Regions from separate parts of the Neomoorella humiferrea genome, predicted to be linked through region 1. Evidence: riboswitches for the same ligand, from Rfam matches in the RefSeq annotation. Region 1 holds a riboswitch; each other region holds the start of a gene.

Region 1 (7,254 bases):
AAAGTGGCCGTTACGGCCCAGGGTAAAGATGGAGCGGCAGCGGTAGATCCCCGTTTCGGGCGCTGCCAGTATTTCGTGATTGCCGACTTGGATAAAAACACCATAGAGGTCGTGGCCAACGACAATGTCGGCGCCGGCGGGGGTGCGGGAGTGGCAACGGCCCAGACCCTGGTAAACCGGGGTGTGGAAGTTGTCCTAACCGGAAACGTCGGGCCCAATGCCCTCCGGGTTCTCCAGGGGGCGGGGATTAAGGTTTACTCAACAACGGCGCCTACGGTCCAGGCGGCGCTGGAACAGTGGCAGGCCGGAAAGGCCACCCCTGTATCTCAGCCTAACGTAGGTCCTCATTCTGGTATGGGTCGAGGAGGTAATCGTTAAGTGAAGATCGCCGTAGCAACCGAGGGAACAATGGTTGCCGAGCATTTCGGTCATTGCTCCCAGTACAGCCTTTTTACCGTGAAAGACGGGAAAGTCATCGGCAGGGAAGTTATCGCCAATCCCGGACATCAACCGGGGTTTTTACCCAATTACCTGGCCGATCTAGGGGTCAACTGCGTTATCGTGGGCGGTATCGGCGCCCGCGCCGTCGAATTGTTCGGCGAGCGGGGCATAGAAGTAATTAGCGGCGCTTACGGACCGGTAGAGGCGGCGGTGCATGCCTACCTTGCCGGCAGCCTCAAAAGCAGCGGCGGTACCTGCAGCCATGACCACGGCGGTCATGAGGGCTGCGGTGGCCATTAATAAATGGAGGGAGAAAAAGATGGCGGTCAGGGTTGATGAGGAAAAATGCACCGGTTGCGGCAGCTGCGTGGACGTTTGCCCGGTGGAGGCCATTACCGTGGATGGAGTAGCGGTTGTCAATGCCGATGAATGCCTGGAATGCGGCACCTGTGTTGAAGAATGTCCCAACGGAGCTTTAAGCCTTGATTAAAGCGTGGTGAAGGAAATGATTGTTACGGTGGCCAGCGGCAAGGGGGGGACGGGGAAGACTACCATCGTCACCAACCTGGCCCTGGCCCTGGCCAAAAAAATGCCGGTTCAGGTCCTAGACTGCGATGTGGAAGAACCCAATGCCCACCTTTTCTTAAAGCCTGAATTTCAGGAAGAAAGGGAAGTGACTCTGCCGGTCCCAGAAGTGGATGAAACTAAATGTACCGCCTGCGGCCGGTGCAGTGAAGTGTGCGCTTTTCATGCCTTGGCCGTTGCTGGAGGTAGGGTGCTTGTTTTTCCGGAGATGTGTCACGGCTGCGGCGGCTGTTCTCTAGTCTGCCCGGCCGGGGCGATAAGGGAAAAGCCGTACCGTATCGGTGTGGTGGCCAGGGGGCAGGCCGGGAATATCGATTTTGTCCACGGCAGGATCGATATTGGCATGCCCATGGCACCGCCGGTGATAAGGGCCGTAAAAAAACTTTCCCGAAGGGAAGGCCTTACCTTAATCGACGCTCCGCCGGGCACCTCGTGCCCGGTGGTTGCCGCCGTAAAGGGTAGCGACTTCTGCCTGCTGGTCACCGAGCCCACTCCCTTCGGCCTAAACGATCTCCGCCTTGCCGTGGGGATGGTGCGGGAACTGGGAGTGCCCTGCGCCGTGGTCATCAACCGTTCCACCCTGGGGGATCAGCGGGTGGAGCGTTACTGCCTGCGGGAAGGCATCCCCATTCTGCTAAAAATACCCTTTGATAAGGAATATGCCGCCACTTATGCCCGGGGAAGATGCCTGGTGGAAGATTATCCCCACTGGGTACCGTCCTTTATCGGCCTCTGGCAGGAGGTAGAGAGGCTGGTGTCACAGCGTGCAAGAGCTGCTGGTAATTAGCGGTAAGGGGGGCACGGGAAAAACAACTGTTACCGCTGCCCTGGCCGCCCTGGCGGAAGATAAGGTTCTGGCCGACTGCGATGTCGACGCTGCCGACCTGCATTTGCTTCTGCGGCCAGAGGTGGAAAGTGTAAATGAATTTTACGGATCCAAAAAGGCGGTTATCAACCCGAAATTTTGCAACCTTTGCGGCCGCTGCTTGGAAGCATGCCGTTTTGATGCCGTTTTGCAGGTAGTGTCGGAGAAAGCTGACGGGAAGGCCCGTTCGGACAGAGGGTCTTTCTATATCGATTCTCTGGCATGCGAAGGCTGTGGGGTATGTGCCCTTGTGTGCCCGACGGGAGCCGTGACCATGGAACCCAATCTTGCCGGCTACTGGTATATCTCGGAAACGCCTTACGGCTCCCTGGTCCATGCTCAGCTAGGTCTGGCTGAGGAAAATTCCGGCAAGCTGGTAACAAAGGTGCGTCAGGAAGCGCGGCGGCTGGGGGAGGAAAATAACGCCCGGCTGATTATTACCGACGGCCCGCCGGGCATCGGCTGTCCTGTTATTTCTTCGCTGACTGGCGTTACCCTGGCTCTGGTGGTGACGGAGCCAACGGCGGCTGGCCGGCACGACCTGGAACGGGTGGTAAAGCTTGCCGACCATTTCCACGTGCCGGTATCCGTTTGCATCAATAAGTATGATCTCGCACCGGAAAAAAGCAGGGAAATCGAGGCTTATTGTTATGAAACAGGGCTTAGCGTCGCCGGCAAAATACCCTATGATATCGATGTGGTCAGGGCCCTGGTAAACGGCGTTCCCCTTACGTCCTGCTCCCGGGGGGCGGCGGCCAAGGCGGTACAGGCCATGTGGGATAGCCTTCTGGTCCGGTTGGAAAAAATAGGAAATCAATAACCGGACGGGATTTTTAAATAAAACGGACCTATGCAATTTAAAAACATTGGCCGGGAGGATTCCGGCTTTTTTTGTAGAAGGATTAATTTAAATAACAGCAGGCATCAAGGGAAGCCGGTGTAAAACCGGCGCGGTCGCGCCACTGTAAGGGGGAGTGACCCCACATCAGGCCACTGGGTTTTGCCCTGGGAAGGCGTGGGGAAACGGTGAACCCGAGCCAGGAGACCTGGTGCCTGTCTTAGCAGCTGGTGCTCCCTACGCAGGATGGGGAAACAGCATGAACCCTGTTCTAGTTGGAGCAGGGTTTTATTTTTGAACAGGATAGGTGACCGGCCCCGAGGGGCCGGCTTAAATGCTGCCAACCGGCCCGGCAAGTGATTTCCAATAAGGCAAAACGACTGGAAGTTCACGATGCGCTGGGACTGTTATGGACGGCCTATTCTAACCCACCCGGGGAGTATGTAGGAAGGTGTTGGAAAAGGCCGTTTTGTTTTTAGATGTTATTAGGTATTATAAGCACTGGTGATAAAATTATCTGGTGGTATAGAGAGAACCTGAATAGTACCGGGCCCATCTGACAGGGATATCGGCCAGCTTTTAAGCCGGGTAAACAAATGGTACAATACCACTAAAGGAAATGTCCCGGGAGGGATGAACATGGCCGTTAACGAGGTTAAATTTACTTACGAGGACTATTGCCAGCTACCGGAGGACAAAAGGTATGAGCTCATCGGGGGGAAGCTGTATATGGTGCCGGCACCAAGTGTCATCCACCAGATGGTTTCCGGGAACCTGGAGTTTATTTTACGCCAGCATGTGGAAGAGCAAAAGATAGGGATAATTCTCCACTCACCTATTGATGTTTATTTAACACCGGAAGATGTCGTCCAGCCGGATATCATTTTTATCAGCAACGAAAGACGGGCCATCATCACTGAAGCCAATATCAAAGGCGGGCCGGACCTGGTAATTGAAATTCTCTCCCCTTCTACCGCTGAGCGGGATCAAGTAATCAAGAAAAAGTTATATGCCGCCCACCAGGTGCGGGAGATATGGTTTGTCCACCCTGTGGCCCAGACCATAGAAGTTTGTGCTTTTACTCCCGAAGGGGAGAAAAAAGATCTCTACACCCGGCGGGGAAAGGACCCTTTCGTTTCGACAGTTTTACCCAAGTTGGACTTAGATTTAGACCGGGTTTTTTAAAGTTTAAATATTTTAGCCGGACGGGCGGGTGGCGTTGAGTGTTTTTAGGGACTTCTGGTTGACATAAGTCCAGATTAAAGTTATCATATGAAACAGTTAAAGTTGAAAGCGGGGGAATAATATGCCGAGGCCGCCCAAGTGCCGGCGCGTGGAATTTTTACCCGGAGTTACCTATTTTAAACCGGCTGCCGTGCCTTTACGCCAGCTGGAAGAAGTCGTTTTGGCAGTAGAAGAACTGGAGGCAATACGCCTGAAAGATATAGAAGGGCTGGAGCAGGAAGAATGCGCCGCCAGGATGGGGGTTTCACGGCCGACCTTTTTCCGCATCCTCGGCGCGGCCCGCAGCAAGGTGGCCGACGCCTTAATTAACGGCAAGGCCATACGTATTGAAGGGGGAATATATCACCTGGTCGGCGCCAGGGCGCGCTGTGAAGAGTGCGGCCATGAATGGGAACTGGAAAAGGAACATAATGTTGAAACCTGTCCCCGTTGCGGCAGCAAAGAAGTTTTTGCAGGGCCGAAGCCGGGACATGGACGCTGCCGGCGGCACGGTTGGGAATAAGTTACGGGCGGCATTACTGGCCGCCCGTTTTAAGATCTTCCCCGGCAGTTTTGCGGATTATATTATCAAGCTGGCTTGTCGTCAAATTCGGCGTACCGGCATTGATGCGGGGGAGATATAACGGGTTAGTTTTTCTGGTAATGGCACCGGGACGGGTGGTAAAGATAAACTTAAAACCCGTTTCAGCCGCAACTTTGATTGATAAACTACCGGCGGCTCCAAAGGGCAATGCCAACGCCACGGCCGGATAATGTAGGTTGGCCTCAATTAGTTCCCGTGAATGCTGTAAATCCCTGCGGACCATCTCTTGAAATTCATTTGTATTTTGTCCTTTTAAAGGTCCGTTAAGGATGGGGCCGGTATGACCGTTGGCGAGGAGGGCATAGTCATGTAAATTATATGTATGAGATTGGGTTATAAACCCGGCAGAGGCCATTTCCGCGGCCTGTTGCCAGTTATAATGTTGGAGATTGCCCAGCTTTTGCCCCATATAGCCGACGATGGCGAAGGATAATGCAGGCATGTGCCTGGCCTTTAGTTCAGGTAATGCATATCGGTAGACGCTTTCGTAACCGTCATCGAAGGTAATGAGCACGGCGTTGTTGGGAATAGGTTTTCCGTTGAGGAAAGCCTCCATTTCCTGAAGGCCGACGGCTCTGTATCCTGCAGCCCGGAGCATATCCAGATGGTGCCGGAAGCGTTGGGGAGATATAACCAGCCCGGGAATTTCGTGCTCATCAATATGATGATAAATCAGGGCGACAACCTTGTCGGCAAAAATTTTTTTTCTAGGGTTATCGTTTTCTACCTCCTGAACAGGCGTGACGGCGGCTTCTTTAATTGTTGCAGTTTCGTTTTTAGCTTTTGTATCCGTTGTTTGTGCAAGGCTGTGTTGAGGCAACAGCGGCCTGCGATGAATCAAACTAAATAATAATAAAAAAACAAGAAATACAATCAGGGAGGTAGCGACGATATTCTTCTTCACATAAAAACCTCCTACATTCTTTCTTTATCTTTTACAATGAATTTTCTTCCCTCAACCGACGTCTGAGGGATAGAAATACTCCTCCCAGGGCTAAAATCATGCCCAGGGTGTGATACCACAAAAGTTTTTCGTTAAGGAGCAAGGCCGCTAAAATCACGGTAACGAGTGGGGTTAAGTTATTGAACATGGCTACAGTGCCGCTGCCGAGGCGGTTGACGGCTTCAAAGTTCAATAAAAGTGCTACCCCGGCTATAATGCCGCCCATATAAAAAAGTAACAGCCATTCCCACCAGGTAAGATGCCAGCCGTAACGTATTATTTCCCATAATCCTGGGGGCAGGAGAAAAATAGTTCCGAAAAAAAGGCTCCAGGTACAGGTGGTTATTGCTGGATAGCGATGGGTTTCTTTTTGTACGAGAATATTGGCCAGGGAAACGGCGATGACGTTTATCAAGAGAATAAGATCGCTTTTATGGAATTGTAAAGCCATGACGCGTTTAAGGGAACCTTCGCAAGATACAAGGGTTAAGCCGGCAAAGGCGATAACAACGCCTGCTATTTGAAATATGTTTGGTTTTTCATGCCAGCCGAGGGCGAGGAGAAGCAGGGTCACGGCAGGAGAAGTTGAAATGATGACGGCGGCGCTGATTGCCCGATTGTTCTGCATTGACCAAGCAAAAGTAACATAGGCGATGGTGACGCTTAATAAGCCTATGAGCATAAAAACGGGGAAGTCGTTAAGGCGTGGGCGGAGGGTGGCTCGCCGGGCAAAAGGTAGAAGAATTATTAAACCCAGTATACCGCGCAAAGTCGAGAGGGCTGCAGGAGGTACGTTGGGTGCCAGCAAACGGCCGGCTATAACATTGCCGCCGTAAAGAAAGGTGGCAATTGAGACGGCTACATAACCAAGCCTGAGGGAATTTTTGTGTTGTTTACAGTTGGGGATTGCCCTTTCTGTTTCCGGGCACATCGCCATGGTTATGCAGCCTCCCTGGGTTATAAAGGTTATAAAAGTAAAATACCAAGGTACAAAGACCTTGGTACAAAGTAATTGGTGCCGAAGGCGGGGGTCGAACCCGCACGGCCTCGCGGCCACCGGATTTTGAGTCCGGCGCGTCTGCCAGTTCCACCACTTCGGCTCGCGCTTTTTTATTTTAGCACAGACTTTTTATTCCTGCAAGGGCTAAAAAGGATTAAGGCGGTATAGTGGCGAATAGGAAAAGAGCTGGAAGGTGGTGGCAGGCGTGGTCCCGGATGATGAGCTTTTGTCCCGGAGCCAAAGGGGAGATATGGAGGCCTTTGTCCTTCTTATAGAGCGTTACCAGAAAATGCTTTATACCATAGCATTTCGCCTGCTGGGTAATTCCGAAGATGCCGCTGATGCCGCCCAAGAGGCCCTGGTACGGGCCTATAAGAACTTACCCGGCTTTCGCGGGGATTGTTCTTTCAGGACCTGGCTTAAATATATCATTACCAATATCTGTCGTGATGCGCTACGTCGTCGTAAGCGGCGGCCGACCATATCCCTGGAGGGTTTTCAGGAAGCCGAAGGCGTTTTTTTAGAAGTTGCAGATGGAAAAGTTTTATCTTCGCCTGAGGAAGTTTTCCTGGCCAGGGAAGGGGAAGATGTGATACATAAGCTGCTGCAGCTAATGAAACCCGAATACCGCATGACATTAATTATGCGGGATATCCAGGGATTTACTTATGACGAAATAGCAGCCATCTTGGGCTGTTCCGTAGGAACGGTGAAATCCCGCCTCAGCCGGGCACGGCAGTTCTTGCGGCAGTAT
Region 2 (7,254 bases), 750 kb from region 1:
AGAGGAACATTCAGTCTGGCGGCCGCCGCGGCAAAGGAGGTGATACCGGGCACGGTTACGATTTGCAAATCAGGTTTGAGCCTTTGCAGACGCTCCATTAAATAGCTGTAGGTACTGTAAAGAGAAGCATCCCCCAGGGTCAGAAAGGCCACGTCCCTACCGGCAACGAGGACGGTCAGCAGTTCAGCCGCCGCTGCATCCCATGCCCTCTCCAGGTAATCCCGGTCCCGGGTCATAGGCATAAAAAGATTCATTATTTCCTGGTCGGGCCTGGTAAAAGGGCGAACCACCTGGAGGGCCAGGCTTTCCTCGCCGCGCTGAGATACGGGTACCGCCAGAACCGGCACCTGTTCTAAAATGGCTTTCGCCTTCAAGGTCAAAAGTTCCGGGTCCCCCGGGCCGACCCCGAGGCCGTATAGGGTTCCACTCACCGCTCCTGCCTCCTATTCCTCATGCCCCAGCTGTATTGTCAGCTGCACGATATATACGGGGTTCAAAGGCCGCCAGATGTGGTAACGGCCGACCATTTCCAAGCGGGCCAGGTTCACGGCCAGGGCTTCCACCTGGTAACCCCTGCTGCGGCCCCAGGACAGGACCGTCCCCAGGGTTTCCACGGTAATGGCGTTGACAACGATAATGCCCCCCGGCCGCAAAACTTGATGGCAGTCTGCCAGAATATCTTCCAGATGCCCGCCGCTGCCACCGATGAACACCCGGTCCGGCGGCGGCAAACCCTTTAAGGCCGCCGGCGCCATACCGGTTATGACCCTGACGTTTTTGAGGCCGAAACGCCGAGCATTCTCCCGGACCAGGGTGCAGGCTTCCGGGTTGCCGTCCACGGCCAGGACTTCTGCCGGCGCCACCAGCCGGGCCGCCTCCACTGCCAGGCTCCCCGTACCCGAACCAATATCGTAAACCGTCATCCCCGGACCCAGCCGGGCTTTGGCCAGGGTCAAGACCCTGATTTCTTCTTTGGTCATTGGGACCCGGCTGCGACTGAAGCAGTTGTCGGGTATACCCGGGGTAGAATAAGGCCAATCAATCAGGTTCACAGCCGGCTATCACCACCCCTGGGCCGAGAAAATCACTGCGGGCCAGCTCGGCCGCCGTCAGCCAGGCCGTTTGCTCTCCGTCGCCGCCCAGTTCGATACCTACCCATACCATCAGGCCTTCGAGGCCGTGGTCGACTAAATATCTTCCTATAACCGGGGGGGTGTTGGCACCGCCGGTAAGAATAGCCAGTCGCACCTGGGCGGACTTCAACCGCGGCAAATAAGGCTCAAGAACCTCCAACGAACGGCCGTGACAGCTTAAAAAAACGACGTCTTCCCATCCGCAGGCCAGACGGGCGAAGGCAAGTTGTATGGAACTGATACCGGGAATAACGTTAATTTTTTCTCCCGGGAACTGTCTTTTTACCCAGGGGAGAAGGCTGAATAGGCCGGGGTCCCCAGAAACAAGTACAGCCGTGGGTCGCCCGCGAATCTTAAGAAGAAAATCGCGCAGTCTTTCTAGATCCCCAGTAATCAGCATTTTTTCGCATTCTAAATCGGCAAAAAGATCGAGGGCCTTTCGGCCGCCGATAAGAACCTCGGCCGCCGCCGCCGCCCTCCGTGCCGCCGGCGTTACATATTCCCCACTACCGGGGCCCACCCCTATTACCGTCAGCCAACTGTCTTTAAACACCTTGACGCAATTCCTCCATCATTTGGCGGGCCGTTGCGTCCGCGCCTATAAGATCACCCTGCAGGCTGAGGAAGGCAGTGCCGACAGCTAATTCCTTTCGGACAAAGGTTAAAGCCCTATGGCTCGCCCTTGCCGCCAAATCATCCCAGAAATCCCGCCCCAAACCTGCGGCAGCGATAATTTCTATGGCTCCTTCGACCGTTGTTGCCTGTAAAATCTTGTCTACATAAGTTGAAGAAGCGCCTTTTACAGCGGCCCAAGCGGCCAGGACTTCTTGGCGTCCGTCTGCCATTCGGCTATGGGTATAAAAAATACCCCCGGCTATTTTAATGAGCTTGCCGGCATGACCCCAAAGAAGCACTCCCCTGACTTTTCGTTCGACACAGGCCTCCAGCATATACCCGATGAAATTGCTCGTAAGAACTACCGCCCCGGGGGGCAGTTGATATTTCTCTTCGGCATAACGCTGCCCCAAACGGCCCGGAGTCAATATGAGGGTATTATAACCGGCGGCCAGGGCGACGTCTATCTGTGGCACAAGGGAGGCACGGTAGGCTTCTACGGACATGGGTTCGACAATACCGGTGGTACCCAGGATGGAAAGCCCGCCTTCGATTCCCAGGCGGGGATTGAGGGTACGCCGCGCCAGTTCCTCACCGCCGGGAATACTGATTTCCAGTTCCATCCCCCCTCCAGGGGGAATAAGATCGGCGACTGCCGCGGCGATCATTCGCCGGGGCACGGGGTTAATGGCCGGTTCACCCGGAGGTATGGCTAAACCCGGTAGTGTCACCCTCCCTACCCCGGAACCGCCGCGCAGTATTAAACCTTTCGGACATAGGCGAGCGCAAACGTGGATGGCGACACCATTGGTAACATCGGGATCGTCGCCGGCGTCTTTGATTACCACGGCTTCCGCCCGGTCCGCTTCCCGCCGGACGGTGACCGGTAGGGTCACCGTATCACCCGCCGGCAGGGTTAATGTAACTTCTTGGACCAAGCGCCTTTGGTATAAAGCCATAGCGGCCGCCCTGGCGGCGGCGGCAGCACAGGTGCCGGTGGTATAGCCCCGACGCAACTTTTCAGGCAAAAATAGTTCCTCCCCATTTTTTGCGATATTTTTCGAGAAGTCTTATTCAGATAAAAGGTCTTTTAAGATAAGGGGCAAACCGGCCATCACCAGATATACCCTATCGGCCCGGGAGGCGATTTCCTGGTTGGCCAGACCCAGGAGATCGCGAAAAAGCCTTCCCAGGGGATATGGGGGAACAAGGCCGAGGCCCGTTTCTTCGGTAACGATAATCACCCGCGCCGGAACCTCCCAGGCTGTCACGACGAGTTTCCGTACCAAGTTCATAATATTTTCAATTACGACATCATGGTCTTCCCCTCCGTCTGACGCCCCACCCTGCTGCAAGCCGCCCAAAAGGTTGTTAATCCACATACCCATGCTATCCAAGAGGATGGTGTCGGCGCGTTTACCCTCCCGGGCCATGGCTTCGGTGACGGCCAGGGGGGCTTCCACCGTCAGCCACCCGGGGGGGCGCCGGCGCCGGTGGGCCGCCACCCGGGCCGCCATTTCATCATCCCCTATTACAGCAGTGGCCAGGTAAACCACCCGTCCTCCCCCGGCGGCAGCCAGCTCCTCGGCCAACCGGCTTTTACCGCTTCTAGCTCCTCCGGTGACCATGATCAACGGCCCGCGTTCCATGTAAAACCTCCTAAAAGAAAAACTCCAGCCCCCACGAAGAGCTGGAGTCGTAATCTATACCCATAGGCCCCTTGACGCGAGGGTTTAATGAACAGGCAGGTTTCCTGGCTCCGGCTCCTTGCCCTGCTTCGCCTTCCCGGTACAGATACCAGTGGCTTTGAAGCGGGCTCCCCGGTTACAGTGGCGCGACCGCTCAGGATTTTCACCTGATTCCCTTTTAACCTTTTCGGCACCTGTCCCTTATTAAATTAATAAGTTAACTATAGTATAAACTTTGGCTACCTTTTCCGTCAAGGCCTGGGTAAAGGAAGGCCCTGCAATTTACCGGCCAAAAGGGCCAGCTCTTTATTCTTTTCCCAGAGCAACCGGGCATAACGGCGGTTGCGCACCTTAAGACTTTCCTTTTCCTGAAGCAGACGGTTGATCATTTCCCATTTCTCGTTCTCGCTCTTTTCCACCAGATGCATCAATACCCGGCGACTGATGCGTAGCTGTTCCACCTTGTCCTCCAGCTCTTGAATCCGCCGGTAAAGGGCGCCCGGATCGCCGTCGATCAACGCCCTCACCCCCTAGCTTTAAGGTTTTCTAAAATATATGCCCGGAAATCAAACCTTAGTCGTTCGCTCTTTTATCTTTTTCGCCCGTGCCTGCAGTTCCTCAACTTTTGCCATACTCACACAACAAGCACCCAGATCGCCGTGGCTTTCGTCAACTATGCCATGAAAATCCGATCCGCCGGTAACCACCAAATCAAACCTTGCTGCCAGTTCCAGGTAATGTCTGGTAACACCGGCGCTATGATAGGGGTAATAGACTTCGATACCTTGCAGACCTGCGGCCACAAGGTCGGGAATGAGGGGGTCGGCCTGGCTCAAGCCGGGATGGGCCAGAACAGGAACGCCGCCGGCCTTTAATATCACCTCTACCGCCCGGACAGGCGCGACTTTGGCCCGCGGTACGTAAGCCGGGCGACCCCGCGCCAGGAGAGTCTTAAAGGCAGTTTTGAGGTTGGGGAAATAGCCCCGGCGCACCAGGGCGGCCGCAATGTGGGGCCGTCCCACCGCCTCACCTTGAGCTTCCCGCTGCACCTCGCCCAAGTTAACGTTGTAACCCAGTTCCTGTAACCTTGTTACAATCCTGGCAACGCGCCTGCTGCGCTCCCGCCGCATTGCCTCTAAGAAACCCAGCAGGTTTCCTTCAAGCCAATCGAGGTAATATCCCAGGATATGGATCTCCTTTTCTTCCCATTCGGTACTCAGCTCGACGCCGGGCACCACCGTAATGCCGTAACTATTGCCAGCGGCCAGGGCACCTTCCAGGCCGGTCACCGTATCGTGGTCGGTAACGCCGATGGCCGCCAGCCCCTTTTCCTTGGCAAGCCTTATTAGTTCTTCTGGTGTAAACCGTCCGTCGGAGGCCGTAGTATGGCTATGTAAATCGGCAGCCCGGAAATCAGGATGTACCATAAAGTTGTAACCTCTGAATGGCCTCCGCCCGGCCGGTATCCGGATTGATATCGATTAAAACGGCTTCCAACTGAACGGGGCCGGTGGCAACTTCAAAGCGTACAGGCATTTGGGTGATAAATTTTTTTATGACGATTTCCGTTTTTACTCCCAGGATAGAATCTCTGGGGCCAGTCATACCCACATCGGTAATGTAGGCCGTACCGCCCGGCAGGATACGGGCGTCGGCCGTTTGAATGTGGGTATGGGTGCCGACAACTGCGCTCACCAGGCCATCTAGATACCAACCCATAGCAACCTTTTCCGAAGTTGCTTCGGCATGAAAATCCACCAAGATCATCCTGGTTGTGGCCCTGATTTCCTCCGCCAGAAGACGCGCCAAGCGGAAGGGACATTCCAGGGTAGATAAAAATATCCGTCCTGAGAGATTAATTATACCTACCTGAAGGTCTTCCTTAACCCGTATGATCGTATATCCCCGGCCCGGTGTACCGTCGGGATAATTGGCCGGTCGAAGGATCCGCGCCTCCTCTTCTAAAAGGTTTTCAGCCTCGCGTTTGTCCCATACATGGTTACCCATTGTTAAAACGTGAATACCTCTATTAAATAATTCAGCGGCAACAGGTGGGGTTATGCCGTTGCCGCCGGCGGCGTTTTCCCCGTTAGCCACTACCAAATCGGGCCGGTATTCATGAAGCAGATAAGGTAGAAGTTCCTGTACCGCTTTCCGTCCCGGCCGCCCAACGATGTCGCCGATCATTAAAACCCGCAACAATAAGGCTCCCCTCGAATGACCTTAAAAATATTATGCGATGCGGATTTATTTATTAAACACCATGACCCTTCCTTCTTCCCGAAAGGCGATAAGCCGTCGTTCCGGCACGGTGCCCCGGACGCTTTCCAGCATCCGGTCAATCAGCTCCTCCTGGATCATAAGCTCTTCTTCCATAATATTGTCGTTGTTCTCCGCCACAAGGGTTGAGTTAAAACCTTCCCGTACCAAAGCAATGATGAGGTCAATCTCATCACGGGATAGGGTAGCTACATCACGCTGTACCTCTAGAGAAGTAAGCTGGTCGTAAGGTGTATATTTAAGGTCGATTATCCGTGCTTCTCTATTTTCGAGATAATTATATACCTCAAGGGATTTGCGGAATTTCTCGGCGAATTTTTCCATCTTCTCCCCTGTTATGGGCTCAGAAAGCATAAAGGTAAAACGCAGTAATTGTTCAGCCGGTTCATAGTTAATGGTAGCAACTTCCGGATAACGCACCAGAATAGAAATCAATAACCCAATGGTATCAGACACTTCGCCGCCGTGTTTGTACTGAAGGCCCAAGGTTAACACCTGCCTTGTACTTTCATATATAACACACTACTTCTGCACCTTAAAGCAAATTCCTGCTTGTCTAATCTCCAGCTTGGCAGGAAAATTTAATGGCAGGGATGGTAGTATAAAACCTCCCTGCCCCTTGGCTATTTAGCGTAATCAACGGCACGGGTTTCGCGGATAACGACCACTTTAATCTGACCCGGATATTCCATTTCCTTCTCGATTTTCTTCACTATATCCCTGGCCAGATGGACGGCCATGGCGTCATCTACTTTATCGGGTTTTACTAAAATCCTTACTTCCCTGCCGGCTTGAATGGCATAGGATTTTTCTACGCCGGCAAAGGAATCGGCAATCTCCTCCAGCTTTTCAAGGCGTTTGATATACGCCTCCAACGTTTCCCGCCGCGCACCCGGACGTGCCGCCGAAATGGCATCGGCGGCCTGAACCAGACCGGCCTCAATGCTTCGCGGCTCCACATCCCCATGGTGGGCTTCGATGGCGTGGATTACTTCCGGGGATTCCTTATATTTCTTGGCCAGTTCGACTCCCAACGCCACATGGGGACCTTCTACCTCAAAGTCAACGGCTTTACCAATATCGTGGAGAAGACCAGCCCGCTTGGCCAGCTGAACGTCTACCCCCAGCTCGGCAGCCATGGCACCGGCCAGGAAAGCCACTTCCAGGGAATGTTTGAGGACGTTTTGACCATAACTGGTGCGGTACTTAAGTTTGCCAAGGAGACGCACCAGTTCCGGATGCAGGCCGTGAATGCCCACCTCAAAGGTGGCCTTCTCTCCTTCTTCCCGGATCCTTTGTTCAACCTCTTTCCGGGCTTTTTCCACCATTTCTTCGATGCGTGCCGGATGAATACGACCGTCAATGATTAACTTCTCCAGGGCCAGACGGGCCACCTCGCGCCTGATGGGATCAAAGCTGGAGAGTATTACTGCTTCCGGCGTATCATCAATTATCAGGTCTACGCCCGTAAGCGTTTCCAGGGCACGAATATTACGACCTTCCCGGCCAATTATACGTCCCTTCATTTCGTCGTTGGG
Region 3 (7,254 bases), 920 kb from region 1:
GGCACGGAACATATCTTGCTGGGCATTTTAAGGGAAGGTGATAGCGTCGCCGCCCGGGCTCTGGCCAGTTTGGGAGTTGATGTCAGGGCCGTCCGCGACGAGGTGCGAAAAATTATCCGTCCTGGAGATACTCCGGGCGCAAGCGAAATCGGCCTGACGCCTCGGGCCAAGAGGGTTCTGGAGCTGGCCAATGAAGAAGCAAGGCGTCAGGGTGTAAACTATGTAGGCACGGAACATATCCTCTTAGGTCTGCTAGAAGAAGGCGAGGGCCTGGCAGCCCAGGTCTTGAGCGGCCTGGGATTGAGTGCCGATAAAATTCGCCAGCAGGTTATGGCCCTGCTGGGGGGTGCCGGGGGACAGCCCCAGGCCGGCGGCTGGACCATGGTTTTCGGCAACCTGCCTTTCGGTATGGGCGGTTTTCCCGGCGGGGTCGGTTTCCAGCCGGGAGGGGCGCCGGCCGCGGCCAAGGGTCCGGTGCGGGCGGGCCAGACGCCCACTCTGGACCAGTTCAGCCGGGACCTTACCCGCCTGGCCCGGGAGGATAAACTTGATCCGGTAATCGGCAGGGAAAAGGAAATCGAGCGCGTCATCCAGATTTTGAGCCGTCGTACGAAAAACAATCCTGTTTTAATCGGTGATCCCGGGGTTGGCAAAACCGCCATCGTCGAAGGTCTGGCCCAGAGGATCGTTCAGAACCAGGTGCCGGAAGTCCTGCGGGACAAAAGGGTGGTGGCCCTGGATATGTCCGGTATGGTGGCCGGCACCAAGTACCGGGGCGAATTTGAAGAGCGCTTCAAAAGGGTTATGGACGAAGTGCGGGCCGCCGGCAACGTCATCCTCTTTATTGACGAGCTGCATACCTTGATCGGCGCCGGTGCCGCCGAAGGGGCGATTGACGCCGCGAATATTTTAAAACCCGCCCTGGCCCGGGGCGAGCTGCAGACCATCGGCGCCACGACCATTGACGAGTACCGCAAGCACATTGAGAAGGACGCCGCCCTGGAACGACGCTTCCAGGCGGTGATGGTCGGCGAGCCCACGGTTGAAGAAACCATTGCCATTTTGAAGGGCCTGCGGGATCGTTATGAAGCCCATCACCGGGTGAAGATTTCCGACGAGGCCCTGGAGGCGGCGGCGCGGCTTTCCGACCGCTATATCACCGACCGCTACCTGCCGGACAAGGCCATCGATTTGGTAGACGAGGCCGCTTCCCGGGTGCGTCTTAAGGTCTATACGGCGCCGGACGACGTCAAAAAACTGGAAGCGCGCCTGGAAGAACTCGAGAAGGAAAAGGCGGCGGCCGTTCACGCCCAGGAATTTGAAAAGGCGGCGGCCTTGCGGGATGAAGAAAAGAAGATTAAGGAAGAATTAGAGGCCAAAAAAGGCGAGTGGCAGAAGGAAAAAGGGCTAGAAAAATCCGTGGTGACGGCGGAGGACATCGCCCAAATCGTTTCCAGCTGGACGGGCATCCCCGTCACCCAGCTGGCCCAGGAGGAGAGCGAGCGGCTCCTTCGTCTAGAAGAAATCCTGCACCAGCGGGTTATCGGCCAGGATGAGGCCGTCCGCGCTGTGGCCCGGGCCGTGCGCCGTGCCCGGGCGGGGCTTAAAGACCCCAAGCGGCCCATCGGTTCCTTCATCTTCCTGGGACCAACGGGTGTGGGTAAGACCGAGCTGGCCCGCGCCCTGGCCGAGGCCCTCTTTGGGGACGAAGACGCCATGATCCGCTTCGACATGTCGGAGTACATGGAGAAGCACACCGTATCGCGGCTTGTCGGCGCCCCGCCCGGCTACGTCGGTTATGAAGAGAGCGGTCAGTTGACGGAGGCCGTCCGACGCCGGCCCTACAGCGTCGTGCTCTTTGACGAGATTGAAAAGGCCCACCCGGACATCTTTAACGTGCTGCTCCAGGTGCTGGACGACGGCAGGCTTACGGACGCCAAGGGTCGCACCGTGGATTTCCGCAACACGGTAATTATCATGACCTCCAACATCGGCGCCGGGACCATCAAGAGGGAAAGCCTGGGCTTTAAGGCTTCCACCAGCGAAGTGGCCGCCGAGTCTTATGAAAAAATGAAAAAGCACATCATGGAAGAACTGCGGCGGACCTTCCGGCCCGAGTTCTTAAACCGCATCGACGAAATAATCGTCTTCCACGCCCTTTCCAAGGAAGATATCAGGAAGATCGTCGATTTGATGCTGGCCGACCTCAACCGGCGCCTGGAAGACAACAAGCTGACGGTGGAAGTGACCGACGAAGCCAAGGAAATCCTTATTAAAGAAGGCTTCGATGAAGCCTTTGGCGCCCGGCCCCTGCGCCGTGCCATTCAAACCCTCATCGAGGATCAGCTCTCCGACGAGATGCTGGCCGGGAAAATTGCTCCCGGCGACAAAGTCCGGGCCGTCGCCCGGGACGGCAAAATTGTCCTGGAGAAAGCGGCTTAATCCGGGGCAGGGTAGACCCTTACAAGCACTCGCGCGCAGCGGGTGCTTTCTCTTTTGCTGTAACGGGCAATTTATTTATTTCCACCGCCAGGGGACTGTTTTTCCAGGGTCCCCAGGAGGCAGAAGGGTTTTCCCGCCCGGAGCCCTGCAGCCTCTAGGGCGGGCCGCTCGCCGGCGGCGAGGATGCAGGTGGCGGGGCCGGCCGATTTGTGCAAGTCCAGCTCCGATAAGCCCGGCCGCCAGTTGATCTGCAGCCTGTATAAAGCGGCCAGATCCCGGGCCTCGGCCAGGATGCCCCTGGAACCGGCGGGAACGATTTCCCGGATGCCCGGCTGGTCGAGGAGCAAGCGCACGGTTTGCAGGTCTGCGATTTCCGGATCGTCGAGGAAGACCTCGGTTCCGACCTTGGGCCGCCCGAAAAGGGCCAGGGCGTCGCCGGCGGCCAGGCGCCCTATTAGCAGCTCTGCGGTAGTCGCCAGGCCGATGACGGTGATCCCTATCCCCGACTGGATAGTGGGGACGTTTTTTTCACTGCTGCCGGTGAGGGCCTTCTCCGGGTCGATACCCAGCGAGCGGACCTCGTCGGCCACCCCCTCCCGGATGGCCGCGCCTGCAGGTTCCGGTTCCACGCAGAGGGTGTTGACGATGCAGACCGGCCAGGCGCCTACCGCCAGGACTTCCATCAAGGCTACCCTGGCGGTGAAGCGGCCCAGGACGTATCCCGGCACTCGCACCACGTCGGCTTCCTTGGGGCCGATGGCGCCGGCGGAATCGCAGGCGATCACCAGGGATCTTTGCGCCTCCAGGTCCAGGATGGTCAAATCCCGGTAGCGGCGGGGGAAAAGGGCGGGCGGGGTCATTTACCTTCACCTTTCCCCCGGCCGGCGGCATAGCTGGTGGGAAATACCCGGCGCAGGCTGGTGAAGGCTGTCGCGGCCAGGACGATGTTCAGGGCGGAAGCGATCAATAAGGGCACCACCATGGCCAGGAAGAATGCTTTGCCGAACCCCGGCAGGGGGATAAACAGCGCCGGGAGTAACAGGCCGTTGAGGGCTATTCCCGCTGCGATCCCCAGCCAGGGGGAAAAGGGGTAGAAGAGGGCAAAAAGGGCGACGACGGCGGCCATGCCGGCGGCGATTACCAGGTGGAGGGGCAGGGTGAGGGGGAACCCGGCGGTAAAGGCGGTGAGCAGGTGCCCCAGGGAAGCTATGAGAGCCCCGTCGGCGGGACCCAGGATGAGGGCTCCGAGAAAGCCGGGAAAAGAATCGAAGGCCGGGGTGCCGGTGATGCTGGGTATTTTTAGATTGGCGCCCACAGTTGACAGGGCGATGAGCATGGCCAGGGTCGCCAGGCGTCTGGCCGTCCAGCGGCTTGCCTTAACGGCCGGGGAGGAAAGTTCCGGTTTTGCCATGTTTGCTTCTCCTTTCTAAAGAAGACTTTGTCAGGGGCGAAAAGGGGCCGGGCCACCCGTAACAAAAAAGTCCCCAGCCGTCTTCGGCTGGGGACTTTGCCATCATCCCCGGTTGCTTCTCCCCTTTCCTGGCGAAGGTGAGAGGTCGTATGGACAGGCAGGTCTCCTGGCTCGCGCTTCCTCGTTTGGCGATGCCTTCCCGGGAACTATCCCAGTGGCGTTATATCGCCAACTCCACGCTCACAGTGGCGGGACCGCGCCGGATCGCCGCCTGAAAAGGCGGTTACCGGACTTCCCTATTCTCCCCCTCCCGGGGGCACCTGTCCATTTTTTCATATATGGTTGTCAATTATTAATATAATCTACCACCGTGCTTTTGGCAAGACCTGTTTCCGAAAGTAAACCCGGGAAAGACTTCCCGGGGGAGGTAGCCGCACTGTGTTCGATTACCGGGCCGCGACGCTATGTTGTCCGTTTATTCCTGACGGAAAAGGCCGGCTCCGGCCGGGTTACCCTGACTCGCCATCCAATTTACCGCCAGCTCTCCCGGGGCGGTAACCCTTTTACCTTGTGCCACATCCAGGGCTGCCAGGCCGGTGTCGGGATAGGCGCTTTCGCCGTGCTGGGATAGATCCAGGCCGGCTTCCTCTTCCTCGGCTGTGACCCGTAAAGGTGTCAGCAGGGAGACGACCTTGAGAATGCCGTAGGTCACTGCGGCGGTAAAGATCCAGGCCGCCGCTACGCCTACCACCTGTACCCCCAGCAAATGGGCGTTGCCGTATAGCAGGCCGTCGGCCCCGGCGGGGTTCACGGCTTTGGTGGCAAAGATGCCGGTGGCAACGGCCCCCCAGGTGCCGCCGACGCCGTGGCAGCCAAAGGCGTCCAGGGAATCGTCGTAGCCCAGTTTGACCTTGGCCACGGCCACTGACAGGCAACAAAGGGCGCCGCCGATAGCACCTATTACCAGGGCCGCCGGGGGAGTGACGAAACCGGCCGCCGGGGTGATGGAGACCAGGCCTGCTACCGCGCCACTGGCCGCTCCCAGGGCGGTGGGTTTGCCGTGGAGCAGCCACTCTACCGCCAGCCAGCCCAGGATGGCGGCCCCGGCAGCCGTATTGGTCGTGACAAAGGCGTTACCGGCCAGACCGTTGGCCCCCAGGGCGCTGCCGGCATTAAAACCGAACCAGCCGAACCATAACAGCGCGGCGCCCAGAACAGTCATGGGGAGGTTGTGGGGCGGCAGGGGGATCCGGCCGTAATCCCGCCGGCGTCCCAGGACCAGGGCGCAGATCAGCCCGGCCACGCCGGCGCTGATATGCACCACTGTGCCGCCGGCAAAGTCCAGGGCGCCGAGTTCCCGCAGCCAGCCCCCCGCGCCCCACACCCAGTGGGCCAGGGGGTCATAGACCAGGGTAGCCCACATTAACGTAAAGAGCAGGAAGGCCGGGAAGCGCATGCGCTCGGCAAAGGCACCGGTTATCAGGGCCGGGGTGATTATTGCGAACATGAGCTGGAACATGGCAAATACCTGGTGGGGGATGGTGGCGGCGTAAAGGGGATTGGGTTCCAGGCCGACGCCCCGGAACCCCGCCCAGTCCAGCCCCCCCAGCAGGTGGAGGTGGTCGGGACCGAAGGCCAGGGAATAGCCCCACAGGACCCACTGGACGGAAATAAGGGCCATGGCGGCCAGGCACTGCATGATGACACCCAAGACGTTTTTCTGGCGGACCATACCGCCGTAAAAGAAGGCCAGGCCAGGGGTCATCAACATGACCAGGGCGCTGGCTACTAAGAGAAAAGCGGTATCGCCGGTATCAACCGCGTTCCCGGCTGCCGCCAGCGCCGGCCGGGCCAGGACGGTCTCGGCGGCCAGGAATAATAATAGTAAAAGTGCTGTTACTACAGGCCGGAGCAGGATGTTTGACCTGCCCCTTACGTTGCTGACATTCCTTTGCTTCAATACCATTGCCCTCCTTCATTCTGAAATAAAGAAGGCACAGGAGACAGGTTATCTCCTGTGCCTTCTTTGGCGACACACTGGTTACACCCTTGTAACCACGAAGCAAATTTATAATTTATTTTACCTCAAGCTCCATGCCGCGTCAAGCTAAAAACTTTTGACGGCTCCTGCTGGTACAGGCTAAAATAGACTTAACTGGTCACCGCGGCAGCAGAGAGGCGGTTAAATTATGGCTTTAAATGGAACGGGGGTTGAGCTTGTGTATAAAATCGAGGCCATTATCCGGCCGGAAAAATTCGAGGCCGTCAAGGAAGCCCTGGGTCGCTACGGCATCCATGGTATGACCGTAACCCACACCCTAGGCTGCGGCCAGCAGAAGGGCAAAACCGAGGTCTACCGGGGCACGGCTTATACCATCGACCTCTTGCCCAAGGTCAAGGTGGAGATCGTCCTGGAAGATAGATACGTTGACGATGTGGTGGCTATTATCGCCCGCGAGGCCCGTACCGGCAACATCGGCGACGGCAAAATTTTTATCTGCCCCGTTGCAGATGCGATGAGAATCCGCACCGGTGAGCGGGGTGCGGAAGCGCTCTAAATGGCGGCTTCTACCCATGAACTTGCTGTTGCCGGGGTATACTAGATGTGACTGACAGCAAGGGAGTGGGCATGATGGACGATGTTTCTTTACGGGAAAAGGTGCGGCAGATTTTGCGCGAGGACAAGGACCTGCGCGGTTACGGCCTCAACGCCGACGTGGTGGCGGGGGAGGTCCAGCTCCAGGGAATCGTCGATACTCTGAAGGAGAAAGAGCGGGCCGAAAGGCTGGTGCGGCAGGTTCCGGGAGTAAAAGGCGTGGCCAATGCCGTGGCCATCAGTACCGACGGCGCTATCCGGGGTGAAGACGTGACCATGGAAGTCAATGAGGAGCTGGCCCAGGACCCGCGTGTCGACCTGCGCCATATCGGCGCGGAGAGCGTCGACGGCCACGGCACGGTGGTTTTGAAGGGCCGCACCGACGACCCTGCCGAAGTGGAAGCAGCCCGGGAGGCGATAGCCAAGGCCCGGGGTGTGACCGGTGTGGTGAGCCGGGTGAAAATTGGGGAAGAAGACATGAGCCTCAAGGATATCTTCCACAGCCAGGTGAACAACGACGGGGAGGCGTGAGAACGGCCGCAGGAAGGAAAACTTTGCTATGGGCTCTTAAAGGGCGCCTGTAAATAATAGACCTCTGCTTTAAAATTCCCGGGGCCGTAGTAAAAAAACACCAGGGTCGCTGCATCGGCTTCCGGTCTCTCCGGGTGGCAGGGGAAGAACTCAATAAAGCCGTGACGGCGGATGTTGGCCGGTGCTTCTTGCTTAAGCCCCGGCATATATTTTTCTCTGAACGCGGGGTCGGCTATCCGGGCCAGAATGTCGGAACGCTCTAACTCGCTCAAGG
Region 4 (7,254 bases), 630 kb from region 1:
GAGGCCCAGGAGCTCTTCTTTATTTTTGGGGACTGGCGCCGTTGCCGGCAGCCAGCCTTTATTTTTCAGGTCTTCGTAGACCTCCAGCAGCCAGGGCCGGGCCAGATCAGCAGTTTCCAGGAGGGTGGCATCGCTAAAGATTTCGGCCGGCGTCCCGGCACCGATTACCTGGCCGCGGGCCAGGACGTAGATATAGTCGGCCCAGGTATAGGCTATGTCTACATCATGGGTGGATAAAATAATCGTCTTTCCCTGGCTGCTGATATCTGCCAGCAAGGCCATGACCTCCCGGGTTGAGCGCGGGTCCAGGTAGGCCGTCGGCTCATCAAAGATGATCAGCCGGGGTTCCATGGCCAGGACGCTGGCAATGGCCACCCGCTTTTTCTGGCCGTAGCTTAAAAAATGCGTCGGCTTATCCTGGAGGTCGGCGATACCCGTTACCGCCATGGCGGCTTCAACCCTTTGCCCTACCTCTTCCCTGCCCAGGCCCAGGTTTAATGGTCCAAAAGAAATTTCCTGGCGGACGCTGGCCGAAAAGAGCATGCTGTCGGGGTCTTGAAAGACGATGCCCACCTGCCGGCGTAAATCTGTTAATGCTTTATGGCTGTAATTAATCCTGACTCCGGCAAAGTAGATACACCCCTCCTGGGGCCTTAAGATGCCGTTAAAATGAAGGAAAAGGGTTGACTTGCCAGCACCATTGGGACCCAGGACGGCAATCTTCTTGCCTTCAGGGATGCTCAAGGTAACATGCTGCAGGGCCCGGGTACCGTCAGGGTAAGTAAAGGAAACCCTCTCTGCTTCTAAAAGGGCGGCCAAAAGGTCCACCTCCGGTAGTCGGCATTGATTGGGGACATAAAAGGTACGTGGAGGAGCCGGTCTGCAGATGGCCGGTATTATGTACGCAGCATTAAAATAACTAAAGCCAGGTCAAAGATGACGGCCAGGCATAAAAAGGGCCAGGAGAAAGGATATACAGCCTCCAGCACGCGCAGCTCTTCATCGTAGCCCCGGGCCGTCAGGGCGGTAAATAATTCCTGGGAGCGGCGGTAAGTCTTGATAAAAAGGTTGGCCGCCAGATGGCCCAGGGAATGATAGGAAGTGCGCAGGGAGGCATAGCCCAGGCGGGAAGCCTGGGCGGTATAAATGTCGTTGACGGTCGCCAGCAGGACAAAAATAAAGCGGTAGGTCAGGCTGATTAAATCCACCAGCAGGGCCGGGAGGCGCAGTTGCCTGAGGACGGTAAGGATATCTACCATGGGAGTTGTTAGGGAAAGGAAATAAAGGCAGGCAGTAGCCCCCAGGGACTTGAGAAAAATTTTCCCGGCCAGGTGCATGCCGGCTGGGGTAACACCCAGGGTCCACTCCAGGAGGGTCACACCCTTAAGACCGGCCTGGGGCTGGTTGGAAATGGTGAGGGCGATCATGGCCACCCCCGCGACTAAAAAAGAAAAGGGCACCAGGATAAGCTGCAGGTAAAAACGGGCCGGGATGCCGGCGACCCCAATGGTAGCCCCGGCCATCAGGGCTATGATGATGGCTGGGATTAAAGGCTGGGGCGCCACCAGGGCGATCAGGAGGGTTACCAGGGCAAAGGCTACTTTTTCGCCCGGGTGGACGTTCTTTAACCGGTTGCTATAGGCATACTGGTCAATGCTGAACATTTACTTCTGCTCCCGCTGTTTCTTTCCTTTGCTGTAACCCAGGAAGTAGCAAACAATACCGCTGCCGATGGCAGCCTGGGCGGCAAAGAGAAAGGTTTCCACTTCCCCACTGGGCGGTTCCCAGACGGGTTTAAACCAGGGATCATAATCAGGCCGGATTTGGCTAATGGCCTCTTCCGCTTGATCATCAGCACCGGCAAACTCCCCGCTGCGGTGCATGAAGAGGGGGGCTGCTGCCAGGAGAATAACGATTAGGAGCAAGAAAAGATTTTTCTGGACGCTGCTCATTATTTACGCACCTCCAGTTTACTACCGCCAGCCGCCAGGGTTTTGTCGTCTAAAATAGACAGTTCCTGCAGTTCGTTTTTATTATAGGCGGTCAGCAAATTAAAAACGACGACCGTTAAGATACCTTCGCTGACAGCCAGGGGTAGCTGGGTCACGGCAAAAATGCCCATAAATTTTAGCATAGACGCCAGTACCCCGCCGGGCTGGGCCGGGAAGGCCAGGGCCAACTGCAGGGAAGTGGTGACATAGGTCATCAGGTCCCCCAGGGTGGCGGCCAGGAAGACGGCCAGGGGAATTGAGCCGTTGAGCCTTCGCACCAGGCGGTAAAAACCGTAGGCTACAAAAGGACCCACCACGGCCATGGAAAAGGTGTTAGCTCCCAGGGTGCTTAAGCCGCCGTGGGCCAGCAAAAGGGCCTGGAAGAGGAGGACGATACCCCCCAGGATACTCATGGCTGCCGGGCCAAAGAGGATGGCCCCCAGACCAACCCCGGTGGGATGGGAACAGCTACCGGTTACTGAAGGGATTTTCAGGGCCGACAGGACAAAGGTATAGGCGCCGGCCAGGCCCAGGAGCATTTTCAGGCCGGGATTGCTTTTTACAGTTTGCTGGATGGACCGCAGGCCCCAAAGCCAGAAGGGCAACACGACGATATACCAGGCAGCGGCCCAGTTAAAAGGGAGAAATCCTTCGGCGATGTGCATGGCGTAGGCCGGCCGGTTGAGAACGGCCATGGTCAACAGGAAAAATATAAATATTATGGATGTACGCCGGAACACCATATGTACCTCCTTCGGATGCTATTTTCGAGGTATTAAGCGTTTTAATAGAAGAATGGCTTCCTCAATCGTGGCAACAGAATACAGATACCGAATGGAAGGTCGCTTAATTAACACCACCGGAATTTTCAGGGCCAAAGCGGCGGCAATTTTAGCTTCCGTACCGCCGGCGGGTCCGGCATCCCGGGTGACGACAACACCGGCCTTATATGCCTTAAACATGACCTTATTCATTTCTTTGGAAAAAGGCCCCTGCATAGCAATAATGTCCCGGGGTGTCAACCCCAGATCTTGGCACTTTTTAATTACCCTGTGTTCAGGCAACACCCTGACCACGATACGTTTATCTTTAAACAGGGGATTGTTAACGAATACTTCGAGGTTGTTGGTGCCTGTAGTTAAAAATATTGTGTCTCCTAGGTCGGCGGCAGCCCGGGCGGCTTCTTCCCAAGTCGTAACCTGGTGAATAAGGCTATCGCGGGGCAATTCCGTTTCCGGGCGTAAAAAACGCAGGTAAGGTATGGAATTTTGCCGGCACCAGGCCTCTAAGGCTAGGGAAAACCTGCCGGGATAAGGAAGGGTGGCGTCTATCACCGCTTCCGGTTGCCGACCGCCTTCCAGGGCGGCTAAATTGCCTTCCGTTAAGGGGACGGTTAAAATAAAAGTCGCCCCATCCTCCCGGGCCAACTGTTCGCCGTAGGTGCTGTCGGTCCAGGTAGCAACCTCATAGCCTTCCTGCCGCAGGCTACGTATTAATTGCCTTCCCTCGCCGGTACTACCCACTACTAAAATCAAAAAGCGGTATCCTCCCCGTAACAATTTAAATCCCCGGCTTTTTGCCGGGGAAGCCGTGGTGCCGCAAAAACAGGCGTGCCTAAAGAAACCACCTCCCCGGGTTCTCACCCTGGTGGATGGAGAACAGGCTTGCCTGTTGGCCGGGCATCATCGGTTGCGGCAAGTTCCCGCCTTCCGCGGCGTTTTGCCCAACCTCTCCCCTGCCGGCGGCGAAATTTAAGCCCGATCTTCTCGAGACCGCGCACCTTTCCCTATGTAATTTTAAACCCTCTGCTCCTACATCAGCAGAGGGTATGCTTGCCGTAAGTCCGGCCAACCACCCCCTATCCATCGTAGGGGTCAAGGTTTCCCCGGCAACCGGTATCCTGACTCGGGATCATAGCTACCGCACCGCCTTCCCAGGTGTCCCCAGTGGCCTGATGGTGTTTCGCTCCTCCTTACAGTGGCGGGACCGTGTCAGCTTTACACTGACTTCCCGGATTTGCCGGAGGCAATATTCAGTTTAGTTTATTTTAGCATAATCCAAAGGTTATGTCTACGGCTTTTTACCGCCCTTTGCGGTATGCTATGCCAGTCCTGCCCTACGGGCGACGCGTTGGACGGCCTCGTTGGCCTTTTTTCTCACTTCGTCGGCAGCAATTGTTTTCAATTGCCTGTTCTCCATGACTATTTTGCCGTCAACCATGGTCAGAGTGACATCCGTACCCCTGGCCTGGTAGACGAGCTGGGTGTAGACGTCGACGCCATCCTGGGGCTGGGTATGGAAACCCTCAAGGGAAACCAGGGCCAGGTCGGCTTTTTTGCCTACTTCCAGGCTGCCGATTTCCTTTTCCATACCTAAAGCCCGGGCCCCGCCCAGAGTGGCCATTTCAAAGACCAGTGGTGCCGGCATGGCAGTGGGCCCGTGAAGGGGTTTCTGGATTAAGGCCGCCAGCCGCATTTCCATAAAGGCGTCCAGGTTGTTGTTGCAGGGTGCGCCGTCGGCGGCCAGGGACACTACCGTTCCCCGGCTCAACAGATCCGGTACCGGGCAGATACCGGAAGCCATCTTTAAGTTAGAAGAAGGACAGTGGACCACTTTCGTCCCGGTACGGGCCAGGATCTCCTTCTCTTCTTCACTGAGCCAGATACAGTGGACCAGGATGAGGTCGGGGCCGGTGAGGCCGATATCGTCCAGGTAAAGGACGTTGCGCCGGCTGTAAAGTTCTTCTACCAGGGCACACTCGCCCCTGTTTTCGGAAGCGTGGGTGTGGATTTTAACTCCGTAGCGGCGGGCGAGATCCCTGACTGTCAATAATAACTCTTCAGTGCAGGAGACTACAAAGCGGGGCGCAAAGGCGTACCGGATGCGGCCGTTATCGTAGCCGTGCCATTTCTCTAGCAGTTCGACGCTTTCTTTAAGGGAAGCCGCCGTTGTTTCTTTAAGGCTTTCCGGGACGTCCTCGCCAAAGTCCATCATTACCTTGCCGGTAAGGGCGCGAATCCCGCTTTTGGCGATAGCTTCAATGGCCGCGTCGGTATGATGGACGGTTTCCATATCGACGATTGTCGTGGTGCCGCTTAAGAAAAGTTCACCGATACCCAGCAGGGCGGAATAATAAAGGGAATCGGCGTCGTGGGCGCCTTCCAGGGGCCAGATCCGCAGGCGCAACCAGTCCAGAAGTTCCATGTCGTCGGCGCGACCGCGGAAAAGGGACTGGCAGAGGTGGATATGGGGCTGGATGAGGCCGGGGATGACCAGGTGACCTGCGGCGTCGATAACCCGGTCGGCAGTGGCCGGAGTATTGCCCATGGCGGCGATGCGATCGCCTTCAATATAGATATCTCCCTGGAAAACTTCCCTCTGGGGATTCATTGTAACTAACGTACCGTTCTTAATTAAGATACTCATTTCTTTCCTCCTTCTTTTTCCCGCAAGGCAGCCAGGATTCTTTCCGGGGTAACCGGCAGCTCCCTAATGCGCACCCCTACGGCATTGTATATGGCGTTGATGATGGCGGGCGCGGTGGGGATGGTGGCGGGCTCACCTACCCCTTTAGCGCCGTAGGGACCGGTAGGTTCATTGCTTTCTATAATCAAGGGCTGGATCTCGGGCATATCCAGGACGGTCGGAATGAGATAAGTGGAAAAAGAATTGTTGACGATGCGGCCCTGTTGCAGGTGCACCTTTTCCATAAGGGCCATGCCCAGTCCCTGGGCGATGCCGCCTTCAATCTGTCCTTCTACCCCGAGGCGATTTACGGCCCGGCCGACGTCATGGGCGGCTATCAGCTTTAAAACCCGTACTTCCCCTGTTTCCGTATCCACTTCTACTTCCGCAATCTGCGTGGCAAAAGCGTAGGGCCAGTAGGGTGCCCCCTGGCCAGTTTCCGGGTCCACGGCCGTGGTGTGGGTGATGAAGGTTCCCTGGCCTACCAGGCGGCAACCGGCCAGGCGCGCCCGGGCGGCGGCCTCGGAATAGGATATCTGTTTCTGGGGATAACCTTTGACGTAAATTATACCTTCCCGGGCCGTCAGGCCGGCAACGGTATTGACCCCTAAGAGGAGGCGGGTATGTTCAAACAGGACCTCCCTGGCCTGGCGGCAGGCCATTTTAACGGCGTTGCCCGAGGCATAGGTCTGACGGGTAGCAGCCGTCGTGCCGGCGTCGGGAGTGGTATCGGTATCGGCGGTAATCACCGTTACCCATTCATAGGGTATTCCCAGTTCCTCGGCGGCAATCTGGGCCAGAATGGTACTGGACCCCTGGCCGCAGTCCACCGCGCCGCTGCGCACCGTGGCCGTGCCGTCGTCATGAATCTCCACAGTGGCCGTGGAAACGTCGGGAAAACCGTTGCCGTATCCCGTTCCGTAAAAAATACAGGCCATGCCGGTGCCGCGCTTTTTACTCATCCTCCATCCCTCCCGGTATTAATTCAGCCGGAGACCAACCGGCAGCCCTGGCTGCCTGAAGCATGGTTGCGGTTAAACCGACGCTGCTTTCCAGGACCTGGCCCGTCGCGGTGACATCCCCCTGGCGGAAGGCATTGAGCCAGCGGAAGGTAAAGGGATGAATGCCCAGGCGTTCGGCCAATTCATCCATCTGGCTTTCATATGCCAGGGGCGGTTGGGTGGCGCCGAAGCCGCGCATGGCGCCGGTAAATGGATTGTTGGTATAAACGGCATAGGCATCAATCTTGACATTAGGTACAACATATGGGCCGGTGGCATGGATGGCAGCCTTGCGCAGGATTTTAGGGGCCCAGGAAGCGTAGGCGCCGCTGTCGCCGATTATTTCCGCTTCCAGGGCCGTCAGCTTCCCCTCCCTGGTGGCACCGGTCTTATAGCGCATGATCATGGGATGGCGTTTGCTGTGGGCCAGGAAAGATTCCTCCCGGGTAAGGACCATCTTTGCCGGCCGCCTGGTATGAACGGCCAGCAGGGCTACCAGGGTTTGCAGGGTCATGTCTTCCCGGCCGCCGAAGGCACCGCCGACTGCCGGAGCCACGATGCGGATGCGGTCCTGGTGCCAGCCCAGCACCCGGGCAACTTCCGTCCGATCCCAGTGGACGTACTGGGTGGCCACATAAATTACCAGGTGACCGCGCTCGTCCAGCCGGGCCACGGCGGCCTCAGGCTGGAGGAAAGCGTGGTCCAGGAGTTGGGTGCGGTAGGTATTTTCCACAACAACGTCGGCGGCGGCAAAGCCGGCTTCCACGTCGCCTTTACGGATGGGCAGGTGGTAAATA

Evidence for each region. A riboswitch is a leader RNA that binds a small molecule or an ion and turns the genes downstream of it on or off. The one in region 1 is predicted to bind cobalamin.
Region 2: linked by a shared signal. The riboswitch ahead of cobU (bifunctional adenosylcobinamide kinase/adenosylcobinamide-phosphate guanylyltransferase) and the one ahead of MHFGQ_RS10015 (Uma2 family endonuclease) in region 1 are both predicted to bind cobalamin.
Region 3: linked by a shared signal. The riboswitch ahead of MHFGQ_RS00945 (ECF transporter S component) and the one ahead of MHFGQ_RS10015 (Uma2 family endonuclease) in region 1 are both predicted to bind cobalamin.
Region 4: linked by a shared signal. The riboswitch ahead of cobK (precorrin-6A reductase) and the one ahead of MHFGQ_RS10015 (Uma2 family endonuclease) in region 1 are both predicted to bind cobalamin.

Annotation. Positions count from the first base shown of each region.
Region 1 is NZ_CP136419.1:1,911,814-1,919,067, reverse strand. Features, by position in the region: gene MHFGQ_RS10040 (NifB/NifX family molybdenum-iron cluster-binding protein) at 1-378, shown strand, start outside; gene MHFGQ_RS10035 (NifB/NifX family molybdenum-iron cluster-binding protein) at 379-741, shown strand; gene MHFGQ_RS10030 (4Fe-4S binding protein) at 761-931, shown strand; gene MHFGQ_RS10025 (ATP-binding protein) at 947-1,813, shown strand; gene MHFGQ_RS10020 (ATP-binding protein) at 1,791-2,711, shown strand; cobalamin riboswitch at 2,819-2,939, shown strand; gene MHFGQ_RS10015 (Uma2 family endonuclease) at 3,369-3,914, shown strand; gene MHFGQ_RS10010 (DUF134 domain-containing protein) at 4,036-4,476, shown strand; gene MHFGQ_RS10005 (polysaccharide deacetylase family protein) at 4,490-5,461, opposite strand; gene MHFGQ_RS10000 (DMT family transporter) at 5,493-6,437, opposite strand; tRNA gene MHFGQ_RS09995 (tRNA-Leu) at 6,514-6,600, opposite strand; gene MHFGQ_RS09990 (RNA polymerase sigma factor) at 6,706-7,254, shown strand, end outside.
Region 2 is NZ_CP136419.1:1,161,181-1,168,434, reverse strand. Features, by position in the region: gene cobI (precorrin-2 C(20)-methyltransferase) at 1-431, opposite strand, end outside; gene cbiT (precorrin-6Y C5,15-methyltransferase (decarboxylating) subunit CbiT) at 444-1,052, opposite strand; gene cbiE (precorrin-6y C5,15-methyltransferase (decarboxylating) subunit CbiE) at 1,039-1,686, opposite strand; gene cbiD (cobalt-precorrin-5B (C(1))-methyltransferase CbiD) at 1,679-2,776, opposite strand; gene cobU (bifunctional adenosylcobinamide kinase/adenosylcobinamide-phosphate guanylyltransferase) at 2,819-3,397, opposite strand; cobalamin riboswitch at 3,475-3,649, opposite strand; gene MHFGQ_RS06045 (translation initiation factor 2) at 3,688-3,954, opposite strand; gene MHFGQ_RS06040 (PHP domain-containing protein) at 4,003-4,863, opposite strand; gene MHFGQ_RS06035 (TIGR00282 family metallophosphoesterase) at 4,850-5,635, opposite strand; gene MHFGQ_RS06030 (hypothetical protein) at 5,684-6,211, opposite strand; gene rny (ribonuclease Y) at 6,340-7,254, opposite strand, start outside.
Region 3 is NZ_CP136419.1:164,349-171,602, forward strand. Features, by position in the region: gene MHFGQ_RS00935 (ATP-dependent Clp protease ATP-binding subunit) at 1-2,442, shown strand, start outside; gene MHFGQ_RS00940 (AIR synthase related protein) at 2,514-3,302, opposite strand; gene MHFGQ_RS00945 (ECF transporter S component) at 3,299-3,853, opposite strand; cobalamin riboswitch at 3,993-4,192, opposite strand; gene MHFGQ_RS00950 (ammonium transporter) at 4,329-5,726, opposite strand; gene MHFGQ_RS00955 (P-II family nitrogen regulator) at 6,073-6,411, shown strand; gene MHFGQ_RS00960 (BON domain-containing protein) at 6,459-6,980, shown strand; gene MHFGQ_RS00965 (B12-binding domain-containing radical SAM protein) at 7,007-7,254, opposite strand, start outside.
Region 4 is NZ_CP136419.1:1,284,307-1,291,560, forward strand. Features, by position in the region: gene MHFGQ_RS06675 (energy-coupling factor ABC transporter ATP-binding protein) at 1-819, opposite strand, end outside; gene cbiQ (cobalt ECF transporter T component CbiQ) at 897-1,664, opposite strand; gene MHFGQ_RS06685 (energy-coupling factor ABC transporter substrate-binding protein) at 1,665-1,952, opposite strand; gene MHFGQ_RS06690 (energy-coupling factor ABC transporter permease) at 1,952-2,734, opposite strand; gene cobK (precorrin-6A reductase) at 2,753-3,526, opposite strand; gene MHFGQ_RS06700 (hypothetical protein) at 3,585-3,746, shown strand; cobalamin riboswitch at 3,865-4,040, opposite strand; gene MHFGQ_RS06705 (5'-deoxyadenosine deaminase) at 4,092-5,417, opposite strand; gene MHFGQ_RS06710 (xanthine dehydrogenase family protein molybdopterin-binding subunit) at 5,414-6,418, opposite strand; gene MHFGQ_RS06715 (xanthine dehydrogenase family protein molybdopterin-binding subunit) at 6,411-7,254, opposite strand, start outside.